DNA from 3 places in the Polaromonas sp. JS666 genome. Region 1 is predicted to be linked to each of the others. Evidence: predicted binding sites of a transcription regulator. Region 1 holds the regulator's gene; each other region holds the start of a gene.

Region 1 (5,752 bases):
ATGAGACCGCCGCCGCGGCGTCAAACTGTATTTGAGGAAGCAGTGAAATGAGCGGGGCGAGTGACCTTGTCAGTATCAATGATCAATGGAGTCAGTGAGATGAATGGAGTGAATCAGATGAATGGAGTCAGCGGGATGAGCGAGATGAATCAGGGCGGGCAGGAAGAGCAGAACCCGGCCTATACCTTGCGGCGCGGCACGGTTCCCCTGTTGGTGAGCATGCCGCACATCGGCACGGCCATTCCGCCGGAGCTGCAGGCGGCCTACATGCCCGAGGCGCTGAAAGTGGAAGACACCGACTGGCACCTGCAGACGCTTTACAGCTTCCTGCCGGAAATCGGCGCCAGCGTGTTGACGCCGCACTATTCACGCTATGTGATTGACCTCAACCGCCCGCCGGATGACGCCCCGATGTACCCCGGTGCGTCCAATACCGAACTTTGCCCCACCCGGTTTTTCTCGGGTGCGCCGCTCTACCAGCCCGGTTGCGAGCCCACCCCGGATGAGCGCGCAAGGCGGCGCGAGGCCTATTGGCAGCCCTACCATGCGGCCCTGGCCGCCGAGCTGGCGCGTCTCAAGGCCCGGCACGGCTATGCGTTGCTGTGGGACGCGCACAGCATCCGCTCGCAGATTCCCTGGCTGTTTGATGGCACGCTGCCCGACCTCAACATCGGAACGGCCGACGGCGCCAGCGCCCATGAAGCCATTACCGCATCGGTCGCGCAGGCCTGCGCTGCGCTTTCCGGCATCACGACAGCCGTCAACGGCCGCTTCAAGGGCGGCTACATCACGCGCCACTATGGCCAGCCGTCCAGCGATGTGCACGCCGTGCAGCTGGAGATGTGCCAGCGCCTGTACATGCAAGAAGTGCCGCCCTTTGCCTACGACGCGGCGCTGGCTTCCCGCATCCAGCCCTTGTTGAAAAACATGCTCTCCAGCGCGCTTTCGTCCTGCCGAAGCTGCCATGAAGAGTGAAGCACGGCTTTTTTCGGGAGCGCGGAACCATCGGTAGCGACAGGAATGGGTTGGTGCAGTTTTCTCTTTTCTGCTGAAATCACCTGAAGCTTGGTGGAGGGTCTCGGCCTCGGCTGGATCCACGTCAAATGCATGTGGAACGGCAGCGCGATGCCGCCGCGTGGCACCCTGACGGTAAGATCAGGCCATCACGCCGAAGGAAACAACCGTGCCTTTGTCTCCAGCCAACCGTTGCCAACGGACGCGCCTTGCCGCTGCGCTCCGTGGTGTTTGCGATGGTGGTGACTTTGACGGTGGCGGCAACCCGGGGAGCAGTTCATTGATCAGGATCGTCATTGTGGATGACCACGCGATCGTGCGCGAAGGTCTCAAACGCATCATTTCCTCGGCCGACGACATGGAGGTGGCGGGCGAAGCCGCCAATGGCGCCGAGGCCATGCAGCGGGTGCGCGAACTGGCCTTCGACGTGCTGATGCTGGACCTGTCCATGCCGGGGCGCAGCGGCATGGAGTTGATCAAGCTGGTCCGTGCCGAGAAGCCCAAGCTGCGCATCCTGGTGCTGAGCATGCACCAGGAGCTGCAGTACGCCGTGCGCGCCATCAAGTCCGGCGCCAGCGGTTACCTGACCAAGGAGAGCGCCCCCGCGCAACTGGAGGAGGCCATCCGCAAGATCGCCGCCGGCGGCGCCTTCATCAGCGCGGAAGTGGCCGAGCAACTGGCTCTGGGTGCCATGCCGGGCAGCGAGGCGCCCAGGCACGACTGTCTGTCCAACCGCGAATTCGAGGTGTTTCGCCTGGTGGTCGACGGCATGACCCTGACCGATATCGCGGCCCAGCTCCATCTCTCGGTCAAAACGGTCAGCACGCACAAGGTCAACCTGATGCACAAGATGGGCTTGCACAACCAGAGCGAGCTGATCCGCTATGCACTCAAACATGGCCTGACCGATCAGTTGGAGTAATTGTGAAGTTCCAATAGGTGGTTGCCCGCCAGGCGGGGGCGGGAGACTGGCAACTGAAATCTGCGGGGTGGTATTTCCGGCTACGAGATGGAGATCGAGGGAGGTAGAGGAAGGTAAAGGAAGGTAAAGGAAGGTAAAGGAAGGTAAAGGAAGGGAGATGGATGGTGGTGGGCGACGGCTGCCCGATGCGCGTCACGGGCCATCGCCGTTCGTGGCGCAAAGTCTCTTTGAGCCTGTCCAGGGCCTCCACGGATTTGTGCTCTCCGGATGTTTTGTGCGCTGCAGCAAGGCGGCCCCTGTCTCCCGGCCAGATGAGATTGGGTTGATGATTGTCAAGGGGTGGGGGAGCCCGGCGGATTAACGTAGACGGACTGCAATCTCTCGATGGAGTGCTTCCATGAAATCCTCCCTGATGCAAATACTGGTTCACTTTGATGCATCACGGCGCGCTGCGCCTCGCCTGGAGTTCGCACGCCAGCTTGCGCGGCGGCACGGTGCCGCGGTGGCCGCGCTCTATGCGGTCACACCCAGCTTCGTGATGCCGCCATTTGCGCCCACCATCGGCCCCGGTGTCGCCGTCACCTTGCGCGAGCTTGACGACGAGCGGCTGGCCGGGGCGCGCGCCACCTTCGATCGTGCGCTGGCCTCGACCGGCGTACCGGTCTCCTGGGGCGAAGTGATCGACTACCCTGTGACGGGTGCCTTCGCCCAGCAGGCGCTGTATGCCGACCTGCTGGTGTTGGGCCAGCACGACCCTTCGGATATCGAGTCCTCGGACGTGCCGCCCGATTTCGCGGAAACCGCGATGGCGATCAGCGGCAGGCCGGCCCTGATCCTGCCCTACGCCGTGGTGCCGCCGACGGTCGGCGAGACGGTGGTGATTGCCTGGAAGACGACGCGCGAGGCGGCGCGTGCTGTCACCGCAGCCATGCCCCTGCTGCAGAGTGCGCAGCGTGTTCATGTGGTCAACTGGTCAGCCGATGAGCCTGTCGTCGGTGGCGTTTCGCTGGATCTGGCTGGCTATTTGAAGCGCCATGGCGTTGAGGCGACCTGGCACCGCCAGGGGGATGAGCCGGAAAGGCTGGGCGAGTTGCTGTTGTCAAGCGCCTTCGACCTGGAAGCCGACCTGCTGGTGATGGGCTGCTACGGCCATAGCCGGGCGCGCGAGTGGCTGCTGGGCGGCACCTCGCGGGCGGTTTTGCAGTCCATGACCCTGCCGGTGCTGATGGCGCACTGACCGCCAGCGCAACCCGCCCTTGGGTCACAGGGTTCCGGATGGCCACTCTGGGAACCCGGATTTGGGGAAAGCGTGCTTGGCACTCGGACGATTCCTAGGCGGTCTCGGTGCTGTGGATGCCGCTGATCCGGATTATTCCGAGGGGTGGATTCAGCTATCACCGATATCGCAACGATAGGCGCGCGCGCATAGTGGCTGTATGTCTGATCTCCAAGTTCCCGTCAGGGTTTTTCTGGCCGACGACTCGGCCCTGATCCGCAGTCGTGTGGCCGCGATGCTCGGCGTCAATGAGATGACCATCGTCGGTCAGGCTGAGACGCCGCAGGGATCAATCGACGGCATTCTGGCCACGGCGCCCGATGTGGTGGTGCTCGACGTCCAGCTGGACGGTGGTTCGGGCCTGCAGGTATTGCGCGCCGTGCGTCAGGCCGCGCCCGAAATCGCTTTCGTCGTCTTCAGCAACAACGCGGGCCCGGCCTACCGCAAGCGCTACCTGCGGGAGGGCGCTGCCCGCTTCCTCGACAAAAGCACCGAATCCGATCAACTTGCCCAGGCTGTTGCGAGAGCATCGCAACACCCTGCGCATTGACGGCCGTCTCATCAAGGGGAAAATCATGTCAACCGCCACACTCATACGCACACAGGAGCGCACACAAGAGCGTACGCAGGAAACACCCGCCAGCGACCTGCGGGTCATTCCGATTCGACAGGCCATGGGGGATGCGCAGGTCGCGCCTTTGGGGACACCCTGCTCCAGCTGCCACCTGTGCGATCTGTGCCTGCCCTGCGGCATGACAGACGGCGACGTGGAGTGCCTGGACAGCCTGACGTTCGGGCGTCGCAAGGTCAAGGCCGGCCAGACGCTCTTTGACGAGGGCGACCACTTTCAATTCATGTATGCCGTGCGCAGCGGCACCTTCAAGTCCAGCCTGATGCTGGCCGACGGCCGCGAGCAGATCAGTGGCTTCCACATGGCCGGTGAGCTGATTGGCCTGGACGGCGTGGCCTATGGCAAGCATGCCAGCACCGCTACGGCGCTGGAGGATACCGAGGTCTGCGTCATTCCCTATGCGCAACTGACCCGGCTGGCCACCGGCAACGCCAGCATGCAGAACATGGTCAGTCGCCTGATGAGCCGCGAGATCATCCGGGAACACAGCCTGATGCTGTTGCTGGGCAGCATGAACGCCGAGGAACGGCTGGCGGCGTTTCTGCTGAACCTGTCGCAGCGCCTGAAGGCCCGCGGCTACTCGGCCAGCGAATTTCACCTGAGGATGACGCGCGCCGAAATCGGTAGCTACCTGGGCATGAAACTGGAAACCGTCAGCCGCACATTCTCGGCCTTCCAGCAGCAGGGTTTGCTTGAAGTCGACAAGCGCCACATCCGCATCGTCAACCTGGACGGCCTGACGCGGGTCTTCGAGATGCACCTGCACTGAAGGCTGCATCGGTATGAAATACAAGGACTATTACGCCGCGCTGGGTGTGCCACGGGACGCCGACACCGAACAGATCAAGAAGGCCTACCGCAAGCTGGCGCGCCAGCACCACCCGGACGTCTCCAAGGCGCCCGATACCGAAGCCCGGTTCAAGGAGGTGGCCGAGGCCTACGCGACGCTGAAGGACCCCGAGAAGCGCGCCGCGTACGACGAGCTCGGTCGCCGCCCGGCCGGTGAAGAGTTTGCGCCGCCACCGCAGTGGAGCCATGAGTACGCCTCGGACGGGCAGTCGTTCGAGGACATCGACCTGGCCGACCTGCTGGCCGCGCTGGGCCGCGGGCACCGTGGTTCGCGGCACGGCCCGGTGCCCATGCATGGGCGCGACTATGAGACGGTCGTGCGCATCAGCCTGGAAGAGGCGCACCGGGGCACCCGGCTCAACCTGGATCTGGCGCACGAGGCGGGCGGCTCGCGTACCCTGGAAGTCACCATTCCGCCGGGGGTGAGTGAAGGCCAGAAGCTGCGCTTGCGCGGCAAGGGTGGCAAGGGCAGCCATGGCGGCGCCGACGGCGATATCTATTTGCACATTACGCTGGTACCGCATCCGGTGTTTCGCGCCGACCACCACGACCTGTACTTCGATCTGGCGCTTGCGCCGTGGGAGGCGGCGCTGGGCGCTGACGTGGAAGTGCCCACGCTGGACGAGCCGGTGATGCTCACGGTGCCGCCGGGCACGCGCTCGGGGCGCAAGCTGCGCCTGCGCGGGCGCGGCCTGGCCAACGGCCGCAGCGGGCGCGGTCATCTGTATGCCGTCACGCATGTTGACGTGCCCGCCACCCTGACCGGGCGGGAGCGCGAGCTGTTCCAGGAACTGGCGCGCACCTCGCACTTCAACCCACGCCGTCGTGGTCAAGGAGAACCGACATGAAACCACAGCCGCTTGAATACACCTGGCTGGACGCCCGCGAAACCGTGACCGTCTCCGACTTGTCCCGGGCCTGCGGTCTGAGCGCGGCCGAACTTGACGAACTGGTGGAATACGGCGCGCTGCAGCCGCTGGAGCAGCACCGGGCGGAGCGCCTCTTCAGCGCCGAATACGTCATGCCGCTGCGCAGCGTCGGCAGGCTGCGACTGGACTTC
Region 2 (5,752 bases), 2.4 Mb from region 1:
CCACGTTGGCGAAGAACAGCGGCACCTGTCCGCCCATCACGTCATTGAGGGCCGGGCCGCCGCCACGGTAGGGAATGTGCAGCAGCTGCACGCCTGCGCGGCCTTCGAACATGGCGCCCGCCAGGTGTTGCGCCGAGCCGTTTCCCGACGAGGCATATGTCACCTCGCCCGGCCGGGCCCTGGCCAGCTGGATCACGTCCTTGACCGACCTGGCAGAAAAGCCGGGCGTGCACACCAGCACGTTCGGAAAGGTGGCCAGCACCGCCAGCGGCGTGAAGGCCTTGGCGCTGTCGTACGGCAGCTTGGGAAACAGCGACGGGTTCACCGCGAAGGACGATGCATCCAGCAGCAGCGTGGTGCCGTCCGCCGTGGCGCGCGCTACCTGTGATGCCGCCAGCTGCCCGCTCGCGCCGGGTTTGTTGTCCACGACCACGCTCTGGCCCAGCGCATCGGCCATGCGCGGCGCGATGATGCGCGCAATCAGGTCTGCGCCGCCGCCTGCGGGGTACGAGACCACCAGCGTGATGGGCCGGCCGCCCGCCACATTGGCCGCCGCATGGCTGTTGGCCACCCAGGGCGCCGCCAGCGCGGCAGCTGCCGCCTGCACGAGCAGGCCACGGCGCGAGAGGCAGCCCCCGGCTGCGAGGGTTGTTGGGTGACGAGTGTTCATGGCCTGTGTTCTCCTGTGTTTTGCGGTCTTGCGCAAATGATTTGTCGAAGCGGTTTGTTGAAGCGATTTGCTGAAGCGATTTGTTTGGGTGGCTTGTTCAGGTGGCTTGTTCAGGTGATGGTCACGGTGTAGTGAAAGGCGTGGGCATCGCCCCGCGTGGTGCGCCACTCCACGCAACGGCCCGTCAGGTCGAACGCGCTGCGCTCCACTGTCACGCAGGGGTGGCCTGCGGGCAGCGCCAGGTGCCTGGCCTGCGGGCCCGTCAGCACGCCAAAGCCGATCTGGTCCACCGCGCGGTGCACGTGCACGCCGCAGCGGCGGGCAAACATGGGGTAGAGCAGGTCGTCCCACTGCGCCAGGTCGTCATCGGCCAGGGGGGCAAACAGGTCCAGCGGAAGCCACATCTCTTCCAGCAGGCAGGGCTGGCCCGCCAGCAGGCGCAGGCGGTGCAGGCGCAGCACCGACTCGCCCGGGCCCACGCCCAGCTCGCGCGCGACGGCCGTGGTGGCGGCCACGCAGTGCCGCCCCAGAATGCGCGAATGCGGTATTTCGTTGCTGCCGCCGCCAAAGCGGAAGAAGCGCAGCATCGATCCCCCCGCAATGCCATGGCGCACAAACGTGCCCTTGCCGTGGATGCGCTCTATCAGCCCCTGTTCCACCAGCAGCTCCAGCGCGCGCCGCATGGTGCCCAGCGCCACCTGGTGCTCTGTCGCCAGCAGGGTTTCGGCCGGCAGGGCGCTGCCCGGCGGCCATTCGCCCGCCACCACCCGCACGCGCAGCGCGTTGGCCAGCGCCGCGTAACGGCGCAGACCGGGGGAGTTGTCTACCAGGGCCAGATGGTGGGGTGCTTCCATGGCGAGAACTATAGTCCTCTATAGGAGTTAGTTGATGGGGGAATACCCTTGAGTGGGTGTCGGGCGAAGCAGAGGTGAGGAGGGGTAACGGCGGTGCACAGGCCCCGCGTGGCGCCCGGTGGCGGGCTAGCGCGGCAGGGTTGTGCTCCCTGGTAAGGAGCCAGCGGCGGCCTTGCTGCGCCGCGTGGTCTTCGTGGTCTGGCCAGATGTCCGGCGTCAGCGGGCCAACAGCGGCCAACATCGGCGAAAGGCGGTAAAAGGTGGTGAGCTGGGTTGGCAGTTTTATGAATAAAAAGTGCCGGCAGTCCAATCAAGCAAAGGGTGAAGTGCTATTGAAAAAATAGCATTTCTGGGCAGACCCCCATCAGCGCAGCTTGGACTGCACCCAGCGCACGATGTCTGCCGCGCCCATGGCGCCGGCCTGGCGCGCCACCTCGCGACCGTTCTGAAACAGCGCCAGCGTGGGAATGCTGCGAATGTTGAAACGTGCCCCCAGGTTGGGCACGGCTTCGGTGTCTACCTTGGCCACGCGCACCCGGGGCTCCAGCTGCGCGGCCACCTGTTCGTAGGCCGGCGCCATCTGGCGGCAGGGCCCGCACCACGGCGCCCAGAAGTCCACCAGCACCGGAATGTGGTTGCGGCCGATGTGTTTGTCAAAGGCGGCTTCGTCCAGCGCGGTGGAATGGGCGGTGAACAGCGCCTTCTTGCAGCTGCCGCAGTCGGGCGCACTGCCAAGCTGGTCTGCCCGGACGCGGTTGGTGGTGTGGCAGTGCGGGCAAACAATGTGGAGTGATTCAGTCATAAGGGTGCACCTTGGGGCCGTGGCGGGGCATTTCAAGCATTTTCCCGTTGATTCGGCTGGCGCCGGCACCCGTCCTGCCGGCCACCGCCCGCGATTTGCAGCGGCTTTGACGCGGATCAAATGCGCCTCTACCGCCCGGTTACATGATCAATGCACCGACCGGGCGTTGCCAGCCGGCATTTTTGAGCGAGGCCCACCATGTTCAAACACATTCTTCTGGCTACTGACGGCTCCGCCGCCTCGGAGCATGCCGCCGAACTGGCTATTGGTCTTGCGCGCACGCACGGCGCCAGGCTCACGGCGGTGTTTGTCATCGACCCCTATCCTTACCTGAGCCTGGGCGAAACGAACCCTTACGGCTTTAACGCCTACATGGCGGCCGCGCAGGCCCAGGCCGCAGAAGCCCACGCCAGGGTGATGGAGCTGGCCGGGCGGGGCGGTGCCCAGGTGGCGGTGGAGGCTCGCATGGTGGAGGAAGTCGGATCTGCGCGCGGCATTTTGCTGACCGCCGAAAACGAGGGCGCCGACCTCATCGTGGTCGGCTCGCACGGGCGCTCCAGCTTCGGCCGCCTGGTGCTGGGTAGCGTGGCCAACCGGGTGGTGGCCGAGTCGCCGGTACCCGTGCTGGTGGCGCGCTGACCCGGACCTCGCCCTGCCTCTGCCGCGCCCGCAGGTCTTCTTGATGCGCATCAAACGCGCTCACGTTGACCTGCGCTATCGTAAAACGAATGACAACCCGGGGCGCTGCCCCTAACCTTGACGGACACGATCATGAAACCAGAATGGATATTGATTGCCAACGCCACCCACGCCCGCCTGCTGTTGCACGAGCGCGGCAGCCCGATGGTGGTGCTCAAAAGCTTTGACCATCCGCAAGGCCGCAGCAAGGTCAGCGAGTTGGCCGACGACCGGATGGGGCGTGAAAACTCTGACCATGGCGCTGGCGGCACGGCTTATCAGCCGCGAATGGATGCCAAGCACAAGGAAAACCTGCGCTTTGCGCGCGAGCTGGCGGACTACCTGGAGCCGTATGCCCAGCAAGATAGCTTCCGCTCGCTTTCCATCTTTGCGTCCAGCCCCTTCCTGGGTGAACTGAAGACCGAGCTTGGCTCGGCCACCACACGTCTGCTGACTTACCTGCAGGACCTGGACCTCACCAGCTTTGGCCTGAGCGAGGTCGAGCGGCGCGTTGCGCAGGAGATGGCGCGCTAATTGCCTGCCAACAGCATGTTTTTTGCTGTCACTGGAAGCCGAGGGGTGGGGAGAGCAGGAAGCAGGAAGTAGGAAGCAGGAAAAAGGGGGGAGAAAAGAAGAGGCGTGGGGCGGGCTGCCGCACCATGGCAATTCGCCGGATTGGGGCTTTGCGTCCATTCCCGTTTTTTGCGTCCTCTTTGTGACAAAAATGGGCGAAGATGGTGCTCCTGGCAGACTCTTGTGCTGGGTAAATTGCTCCTTCGTATTCATATGCCCAACCTTGAACTCAAGATCCCGCCACCCCTGGTAGCCATTTTGGTGGGGAGTGCCATGTGGGGCGTATCGCTGATGGCACCGGGCATCGAAGGGCCTGCGGCTTTGCGCACGGCCATGGTGGTGGCGCTGGTGCTGATTGGCGCCGGCTTTGAGTTGTCCGGCATCCTGGCCTTCCGGCGTGCAAAGACCACCGTCAACCCCTTGCGGCCCGACACATCCTCCCGGCTGGTCAGCTCGGGCGTTTACCGGCTGACGCGAAACCCGATGTATGTGGGCCTGGTGTTCATGCTGCTGGCCTGGGCCACCTATTTGTCATCCGTCTGGGCCTTGCTGGGATTGCCGGTATTTGTGCTCTACCTCACCCGTTTTCAGATCAAGCCCGAAGAAAGGGCGCTGGCCACCCTGTTTGGCAGTCAGTACGTGGACTATCAGACTCGCGTCAAGCGCTGGTTGTGAGTGCTCACGCAGCCAATGGCCGATGGTGGCAATACGCTGCCCGCGCCTTTACACAAAACATTCCCCTGCATCGGAAGGGGGCCTGCCCGGTGGTTTAAGCTAGACCGCCCGGGAAATGTGGGCCCTGGCCCTGTTTGTGCTGAACCTCAAAAGGTTTCATCCTGCCGCCTTTATCTTTGTTTTTTACCCATTCACACAGGAAACTGATCTCTCGATGGAAATTCTTCCGCTGGTGCTGCTGCTGACAGTGGCCTCTTTCCTGCTCAAAAAAAGCGAGCAACGCAAACGCATTGTTTTGCTGGCAAGCCACCTGGGCAATTACCAGATTGAAAAACTGATGGAGACCCTGGCAGAGGGCTACCTGCGTGCGCTGGGTGAGAGCGACCTGGAGCGACGCGAGCAGATCTGGCGCTACCTCGACACCACGGAAACCCAGTTGTGCCTGCAATTCAACAAGTTCTGTGCCGAGTTTGCAAAGCTGGATGCAGCAGATACCCGCGTCAGTACGCTCGCGCTGCCCTTTCCCTACGCTGCGAAGTTGTTCCCGCAGGCCACGTTCGACCTGCGCAAAGTCCTCGCCATCCACGCGCACGGCCTCATGCAAGCCACCAGCAACGCGCTGAACCGCACACCCCGGGACAAGGCCTTCACGCTGTCGGCCGAGCTGTTTTTGATGCAGCACACCTGCCACTGGTTTTGCAACTCGAAGGCGGTGGCGTCAGCGCGGCTGATGGCGCGGCACAAGACGACGCATGCGCAGGTGCTGGGGGCTGTGGGGCCCGATACGCGGGCGGCCTATGCGGCTTTGACGGGTAGCTGAGCGGCCTGGTTTGCGGCGGGGTTTGTTATGGGCGCAGCATCCGCCCCCCGGTTTCAGGCCCTGGCCCACACCAGCAACAGATTATTCGCGGGCATGGCGTGCCGCGACGATAACTTCAGCCCGGCGCGCGCAGCCTCCTGCTCCACGTCTTCACGCCGGCGGATGCCCCAGGCGGGATCCTGCGCGCGCAGGCTTTGGTCAAACGCCAGGTTGCCCTCCGAGGTCTGCACGTCATCTTCCAGATAGGGCCCGTAGGTAATCAACACACCGCCCGGTGCCAGGTGCCGCGCACTTCCCTGCATCAATGCGGAGCAGGTGGCCCAGGGGGCGATGTGCAGCATGTTGGCGCAGTAAATCAGGTCGAACTTCGCGTCGTCTGGCAACCAGTGCGGCGCCATCACATCCAGCAGCAAGGGCGGGCGTACCTGCGTCAGGCCCTGCTGCTCCACATAAGCTGCAATGGAGTCCAGCGCGCCGGGCCGTGCGTCGGTGGGCTGCCATGTCCAGTGCGGCAGGCCAGCGGCAAACCAGGCCACGTGCTGGCCAGTGCCCGAGGCAATCTCCAGCGCATGGCCGCGCTCCGGCAGCACTTCGCGCAGCATATTGAAGATGGGCTGCTTGTTGCGGTCGGCAGCGGGGCTGAATTCGGGTTGGGGCATGGGCGGGCGTTGCGGCAGGAC
Region 3 (5,752 bases), 2.4 Mb from region 1:
GCCGTTGGCTTTTGCGGGCGCGGCGCTGCTGGGCGGTGTACTGGAACGCACGCTGTACCGGCCGATGTACGCCAGGCCGCACCTGGACCAAGTGCTGTTTTCCATTGGCCTGACCTTCATGGCGGTGGCCAGCATGGACTACTTCATGGGCTCGACCCAGCAGATCATCCAGTTGCCTGACTGGCTGCGTGGCCGCACCGAAATCGGCAGCGGCTCGTGGATTCTGGGCATGGGCCACTACCGCCTGTTCATCGTGGCCGTGTGTGCGGCGCTCACGCTGGCGCTGCAGTATGTGCTGGCGCGCACGCGCTTTGGCAGCCGCCTGCGCGCGTCGGTGGATGACCAGCGCGTGGCCGCCGGCCTGGGCATCAATGTCAATGTGGTGTTCCTGTCCACCTTCGCGGTCGGCTCGGGGCTGGCCGGCCTGGGCGGCGCGCTGGGCGCCGAAGTGCTGGGGCTGGACCCGACCTTTCCGCTGAAATTCATGATTTACTTTTTGATCGTCGTTGCCGTCGGCGGCACCTCGTCCATCACCGGGCCGCTGCTGGCCGCGCTGCTGCTGGGCATTGCCGATGTGGCCGGCAAGTACTACATCCCCAAACTCGGCGCCTTCATCGTCTACAGCCTGATGATCGCCATCCTGATCTGGCGTCCGCAAGGCCTGTTTGTGCGCAAAGGCGGCAAGTGATGAACAACAAACCACTCCTGCCGGTCCGGCAGTCCCTGCTGAATGCCTCGCGCTGGAAACCCTGGGAGCCGGTGCTGTGGCTGCTGGCGTTTGCCTCGCCGCTGCTGCTGTCCAGCCATGCGCTGATCATCAATGAAATCGCCATCGTCGCGCTGTTTGCCATCTCGCTGGACCTGATCCTGGGCTTCACCGGCATTGTGTCGCTGGGGCACGCGGCGTTTTTTGGCCTGGGCGCTTATGCCGCCGCGCTGTTTGCCAAACTGGTCATGCCCGATCCGCTGGTCGGGCTGGCGGTGGCGATTGCGGTGTCCACGCTGATGGGCGCCGCCTGCAGCCTGACCATCATGCGCGGCAGCGACCTGACGCGCCTGATGGTCACGCTGGGCATGGGCCTGATCCTGCTGGAGCTGGCCAACAAGCTTGACTGGCTCACCGGCGGGGCCGACGGCCTGCAGGGCGTGCTGATGGGGCCGCTGCTGGGCCGCTTCGAGTTTGACCTGTCGGGCCGCACCGCCGCGTATTACTCGCTGTGCGTCGGCCTGATTCTCTTTTTGCTCGCCCGGCGCCTGGTGCATTCGCCGTTTGGCGCCACCCTGATGGCGATTCGCGACAACCGGCTGCGCGCGATGGCCATCGGCATTCCGGTGCATGCGCGCCTGGCCGTGATCTACACGGTGTCGGCCGGGGTTGCCGGTGCGGCCGGCGGCCTGCTGGCGCAGACCACCGGCTTTGCCTCGCTGGACGTGTTTGACTTTCACCGCTCGGCCGACGTGATGCTGGTGCTGGTGGTGGGCGGCGTCGGCTGGCTGTACGGCGGTATTGCCGGTGCGGTGGTGTTCAAGCTGATGCAGGACATCCTGTCGGCCATCACCCCGCAGTACTGGACGTTCTGGATTGGCCTGTTCCTTGTGGTGCTGGTGCTGGTCGGGCGCGAGCGCCTGCTGCGGCCCTGGACCTGGTTCAGGAGGGCCAAGGCATGAGAACCGATCAGCCCCCTCCGACCGGTCAGGTCGATCAGACCGTGCTGTCGGCCAGCGGCCTGGTGATGCGCTTTGGCGGCATCACGGCCACCAACAACGTCACGCTGAACCTACAAAAGGGTGCGCGCCATGCGCTCATCGGCCCCAACGGCGCCGGCAAGACCACGCTGATCAACCTGCTGACGGGCGTGCTGCAACCCACCGAAGGGCGCATCACGCTGCTCGGGCAGGACATCACCCAGCTGGCCCCCCACCAGCGCGTGCAGCGCGGCATGGTGCGCACGTTTCAGATCAACCAGTTGTTCGATTCGCTGACGCCGCTGCAGACTTTGGCGCTGACGGTCTCGCAGCAGCGCGGCCTAGGTGCCCGCTGGTGGCAGTCGCTGGGCCGCAGCGATGCGGTGGCCGCGCGCTGCGAGCAGCTGCTTGAGCAGTTCCACCTGCTAGAGGTGATGAACCAGCCCACCCGCGTGCTGGCCTACGGCAAGCGCCGCCTGCTGGAAATCGCGATTGCGCTGGCCTGCGAGCCGCGTGTGCTGCTGCTCGACGAGCCCGTGGCCGGTGTGCCGGCCGGCGAGCGCGAGGAACTGCTGCAAACCGTCGCGGCCCTGCCGGCCGACGTGTCGGTGCTGCTGATCGAACACGACATGGACCTGGTGTTCAGCTTTGCCACGCGCATGACGGTGCTGGTCAATGGCACGGTGCTCACCGAAGGCGATCCGGAACAGATTGCGAACGACCCCGAAGTCAAGGCGGTGTACCTGGGCCACGGCGAGGAGGCTCACCATGACTGAACTGCTGAAGGTCGAACAGCTGAGCGCCGGCTACGGCGAGGCGATTGTGCTCAACAACATTTCGCTGGCGCTGGACGAAGGCAAGACACTGGCGCTGCTGGGGCGCAACGGTACCGGCAAGACCACGCTGATCAACACGCTGGCCGGCGCCACGCGCCAGCACGGCGGCAGCATCACACTGGGCGGGCTGGCCTTGCACAAGCTGGCCTCGCACGAGCGCGCGGCTGCGGGCATAGGCTGGGTGCCGCAGGAGCGCAACATCTTCAAGTCGCTGACAGTGCATGAAAACCTGACCGCCGTGGCGCGGCCGGGGCGCTGGACGCCGGAGCGGGTGTACGAGATGTTTCCGCGCCTGGCCGAACGCAAGACCAACCTGGGCACGCAGTTGTCGGGTGGCGAGCAGCAGATGCTGGCGGTGGGCCGCGCGCTGGTGCTCAACCCGCGCCTGCTGCTGCTCGACGAGCCGCTCGAAGGCCTGGCGCCCATCATTGTGGAAGAGCTGCTGCGGGCCATTCGCCGCATCACGCGCGAAGAGGGCTTGTCGGCCATCATCGTCGAGCAGCATCCGCAGGCCATCCTGGCAATCTCCGACAGCGCTGCCGTGCTCGACCGCGGCACCGTGGTGCATGCCGGCACCGCGCGGCAGTTGCGCGAGCAGCCACAGTTGCTGGAGCAGCTGCTGGGGGTGGCGCGCTAGCGCCAATACCGTTCAGTCAAGTTATTCACCCTGAGCCGGAATGACAAAAACGTTGACTTGTCATGGCGGGCCTGACCCGCAATCCATGGATCCCGGATCGGGCCTGCCCCGGACTTGATCCGGGGTCCGGGATGACAACCCAGAGGCAAGGGCTTGACTGAACGGTATTGGCGCTAGCGCCCTTGATCCAGCGCAACACGGGGGCAGCCGGTGCTGCGGTACAGTGCCCCCATGATGAAATGGCAGCAACGCAAACGTCTTGTCACCCGCCGCGGCGTGATGTACTCGCTGGTGCTGTGCCTGCTGATTCTGGGCCTGGGCGGCGTGGGCTTCTGGGTCATCGAGCCGCGCGCCGTCACCTTGAGTGATGGGCTGTGGCTGGCCTTCACCACGGCCGCTACCGTCGGCTACGGCGACATTGTTCCCAGTACCCATCTGTCGCGCGCGTTTGCGGTGCTGGTGGTGCTGCTGGGCCTGGCCGTGTTGTCGCTGGTGACGGCCTCCGTGGCGGCCATGTTTGTTGAAACCGAAGAGCGGCAAATCGAACGCGACCTCATGCACGCCATCGGCGCACTGCGCGTCGAGGTGAAAAGCCTGCACGACGAGTTGCGCGAGCTCAAGGCAGCGCGCGAGGCGGATCCGCCCGTCTGACCGGCCGCCGGCTCGCCAATCTCCGCTCCTGCAAGCGCGGGCCGCACATCTTTTGGTCTACCTTAATGGCCAAAAGCGCATTTCGATACCACTGAAGTCGCGAGGTAAATACCGGGTAAATCTCCGTTCTCCTTACACGGCGTTCACAGAGGCAGGCCAACAATGAACGTACTGAATCAAAGACGCCGGGCACAGACCCGGAAAATAGCGATTCAGAAAGCAGCTCCAAAAAAGCGCTTGCCGACGCCGGAATGACATTCCAGCTTCTGCAAATGGCTCTTGAGTTGTTGGTTATCCAATCCAAAGCAGGAGACCCCATGAAATCAAAACTTTTAACCGCCTCACTATTGGCGTCCGCCATGTTTGCCGGCCTGGGCGTCGCCCCGGCGATGGCGCAAACGACCTACACGCCCGGCATTGACCAGACGCAGGCGGCGATCAGCACGCGCATCCAGGAAGGTCTGGCCTCGGGCCGCATCACGCCGTCGGAGGCGCAGGCGCTTTACCGCCGTGACCGCGAGATCCAGATGCGCGAAAACCAGTTCAAGGCCAACGGCGACGCCTCACCCCAGGAGCGCCAGCAACTGCGGGCCGACCTCAGCTTCCTGAGCGCTGAAGTCGAACGCCTGATTGCCAACCGCGACGTGGTGGGCCAGCCCGGCTACCCCGGCTACCCCGGCTATCCCGGCAATACCCCCGGCATCGACAATCGCCAGATCAATATCGGCGAGCGCATTGACGAGGGCGTGCGCACCGGCCGCATCACCCGGCGTGAAGCCGACAGGCTGTACAGCCGCGAGCGCCGCATTGCACGCCATGAGGCCGCCTTCAAGTCTGACGGTGTGGTGACCCAGCAGGAACGCCGCCAGCTGCGCAGTGAACTGACCGCGCTGCGCCAGGAGGTGGAGCGCATGATGCACAACCGCCGTGAACGCGGTTAGGAAGCACTGAGAAGGCATCAGGCGCGCGCACGCGCAGCGCTTGATGTGTCTCAAGTCGAAGGCATGAAGCCATCAAGCCAGGCAGCCTGGCCCGAGAGGGTCGAGCTGACTGGCTTTCTTCTTTCAGGCAGTTTTTTCAGGCATTAAACAGGACGGCAGTCCATGTTTTTTGGGAGCCACAAGAGGGCCACAGGATATTTGATCCGTCGCGCTTCAATACAGCCCTGCGTCGGCAGCTAGTGTGGTGCACCACTCTGTTCTGTACTTATCTGGCGAGGCCCGTGGGCCTCGTCGCTGATCAGCCGGCGCTCCCGGAATGACGCTGACAGGCCCCGCTGCCGCGTCAGACTTGGCAAGAATGGTCGGATTTCCGGCGTCGGGTCGAACAGTCAATTACGACCCTCAGGAGACGGTTGGAAGTCGACTTCCAGCGCGGCAAAGCCGACATCGCAGAACATGTCGCCGACGGTCCGGGTTGTCTGCGCTTCGCCCGCCGTCGAGTGCACCGCTCCTTGGTTTGTCGGTACACACTCCGCACTTCACGCTCCGGGCACGTCACATTCAAACGCGGCATCGCTGTCGTGTGCCGCGCGCAACACAAGCAGAACGTCGATCAAGTCGGTCAGTTCAACCAGAGACACTCTTTGTGTGGCGGAAGAAGTTTTCGGGGTCGTACTTGCGCTTGAGCGCCGCGAGTCTGTCCAGGTTGGATCGGCCGTACGCGGCCTCGATGCGGTCCTGGCCCTCGTCCTCAGTAAGGAAGTTGATGTATGCCCCGCCTGTCGAGCAGGAGCGCGTCGCTTCGAAGCAGTCCCGCGCCCACTTGATATTGATGTCGTCATCGCCCGGCTTCTCCCAGGAGCCAGCGATGTTCAGCACATAGGCTGCGTCTCGATTGCCTGCCGGCGAGTACCCGGCAGGCAGCTCGCCCAGCGCACCCTGTATCTGGAACAGGAGGATGGCCGAATGGGGCGATCGAATTCGGCCCGCATGCTCCACGG

What was found. Region 1 encodes FNR, which switches genes on or off when oxygen is low (the NO sensors DNR and NnrR bind a similar motif). Its sites were predicted from a motif close to TTGATNNNNATCAA; they were not measured.
Region 2: a site for FNR is predicted at 2,433-2,446, ahead of BPRO_RS16825 (universal stress protein). Genes of this name have one in related genera too.
Region 3: a site for FNR is predicted at 3,342-3,355, ahead of BPRO_RS16880 (potassium channel family protein). Genes of this name have one in related genera too.

What each region holds. Positions count from the first base shown of each region.
Region 1 covers NC_007948.1:1,208,747-1,214,498, forward strand. Annotated here, with positions in the region: gene hutC (histidine utilization repressor) at 1-4, shown strand, start outside; gene hutG (N-formylglutamate deformylase) at 136-975, shown strand; gene BPRO_RS05765 (response regulator) at 1,295-1,936, shown strand; gene BPRO_RS05770 (universal stress protein) at 2,334-3,173, shown strand; gene BPRO_RS05775 (response regulator) at 3,373-3,762, shown strand; gene fnr (fumarate/nitrate reduction transcriptional regulator Fnr) at 3,788-4,612, shown strand; gene BPRO_RS05785 (DnaJ C-terminal domain-containing protein) at 4,626-5,540, shown strand; gene BPRO_RS05790 (chaperone modulator CbpM) at 5,537-5,752, shown strand, end outside.
Region 2 covers NC_007948.1:3,559,644-3,565,395, reverse strand. Annotated here, with positions in the region: gene BPRO_RS16840 (tripartite tricarboxylate transporter substrate binding protein) at 1-670, opposite strand, end outside; gene BPRO_RS16835 (GntR family transcriptional regulator) at 781-1,524, opposite strand; gene trxC (thioredoxin TrxC) at 1,889-2,326, opposite strand; gene BPRO_RS16825 (universal stress protein) at 2,525-2,965, shown strand; gene BPRO_RS16820 (host attachment protein) at 3,098-3,538, shown strand; gene BPRO_RS16815 (methyltransferase family protein) at 3,791-4,252, shown strand; gene BPRO_RS16810 (hypothetical protein) at 4,467-5,072, shown strand; gene BPRO_RS16805 (DUF938 domain-containing protein) at 5,126-5,731, opposite strand.
Region 3 covers NC_007948.1:3,571,190-3,576,941, reverse strand. Annotated here, with positions in the region: gene BPRO_RS16900 (branched-chain amino acid ABC transporter permease) at 1-688, shown strand, start outside; gene BPRO_RS16895 (branched-chain amino acid ABC transporter permease) at 688-1,668, shown strand; gene BPRO_RS16890 (ABC transporter ATP-binding protein) at 1,665-2,462, shown strand; gene BPRO_RS16885 (ABC transporter ATP-binding protein) at 2,455-3,159, shown strand; gene BPRO_RS16880 (potassium channel family protein) at 3,391-3,810, shown strand; gene BPRO_RS16875 (hypothetical protein) at 4,128-4,751, shown strand; gene BPRO_RS16870 (FAD-binding oxidoreductase) at 5,379-5,752, opposite strand, start outside.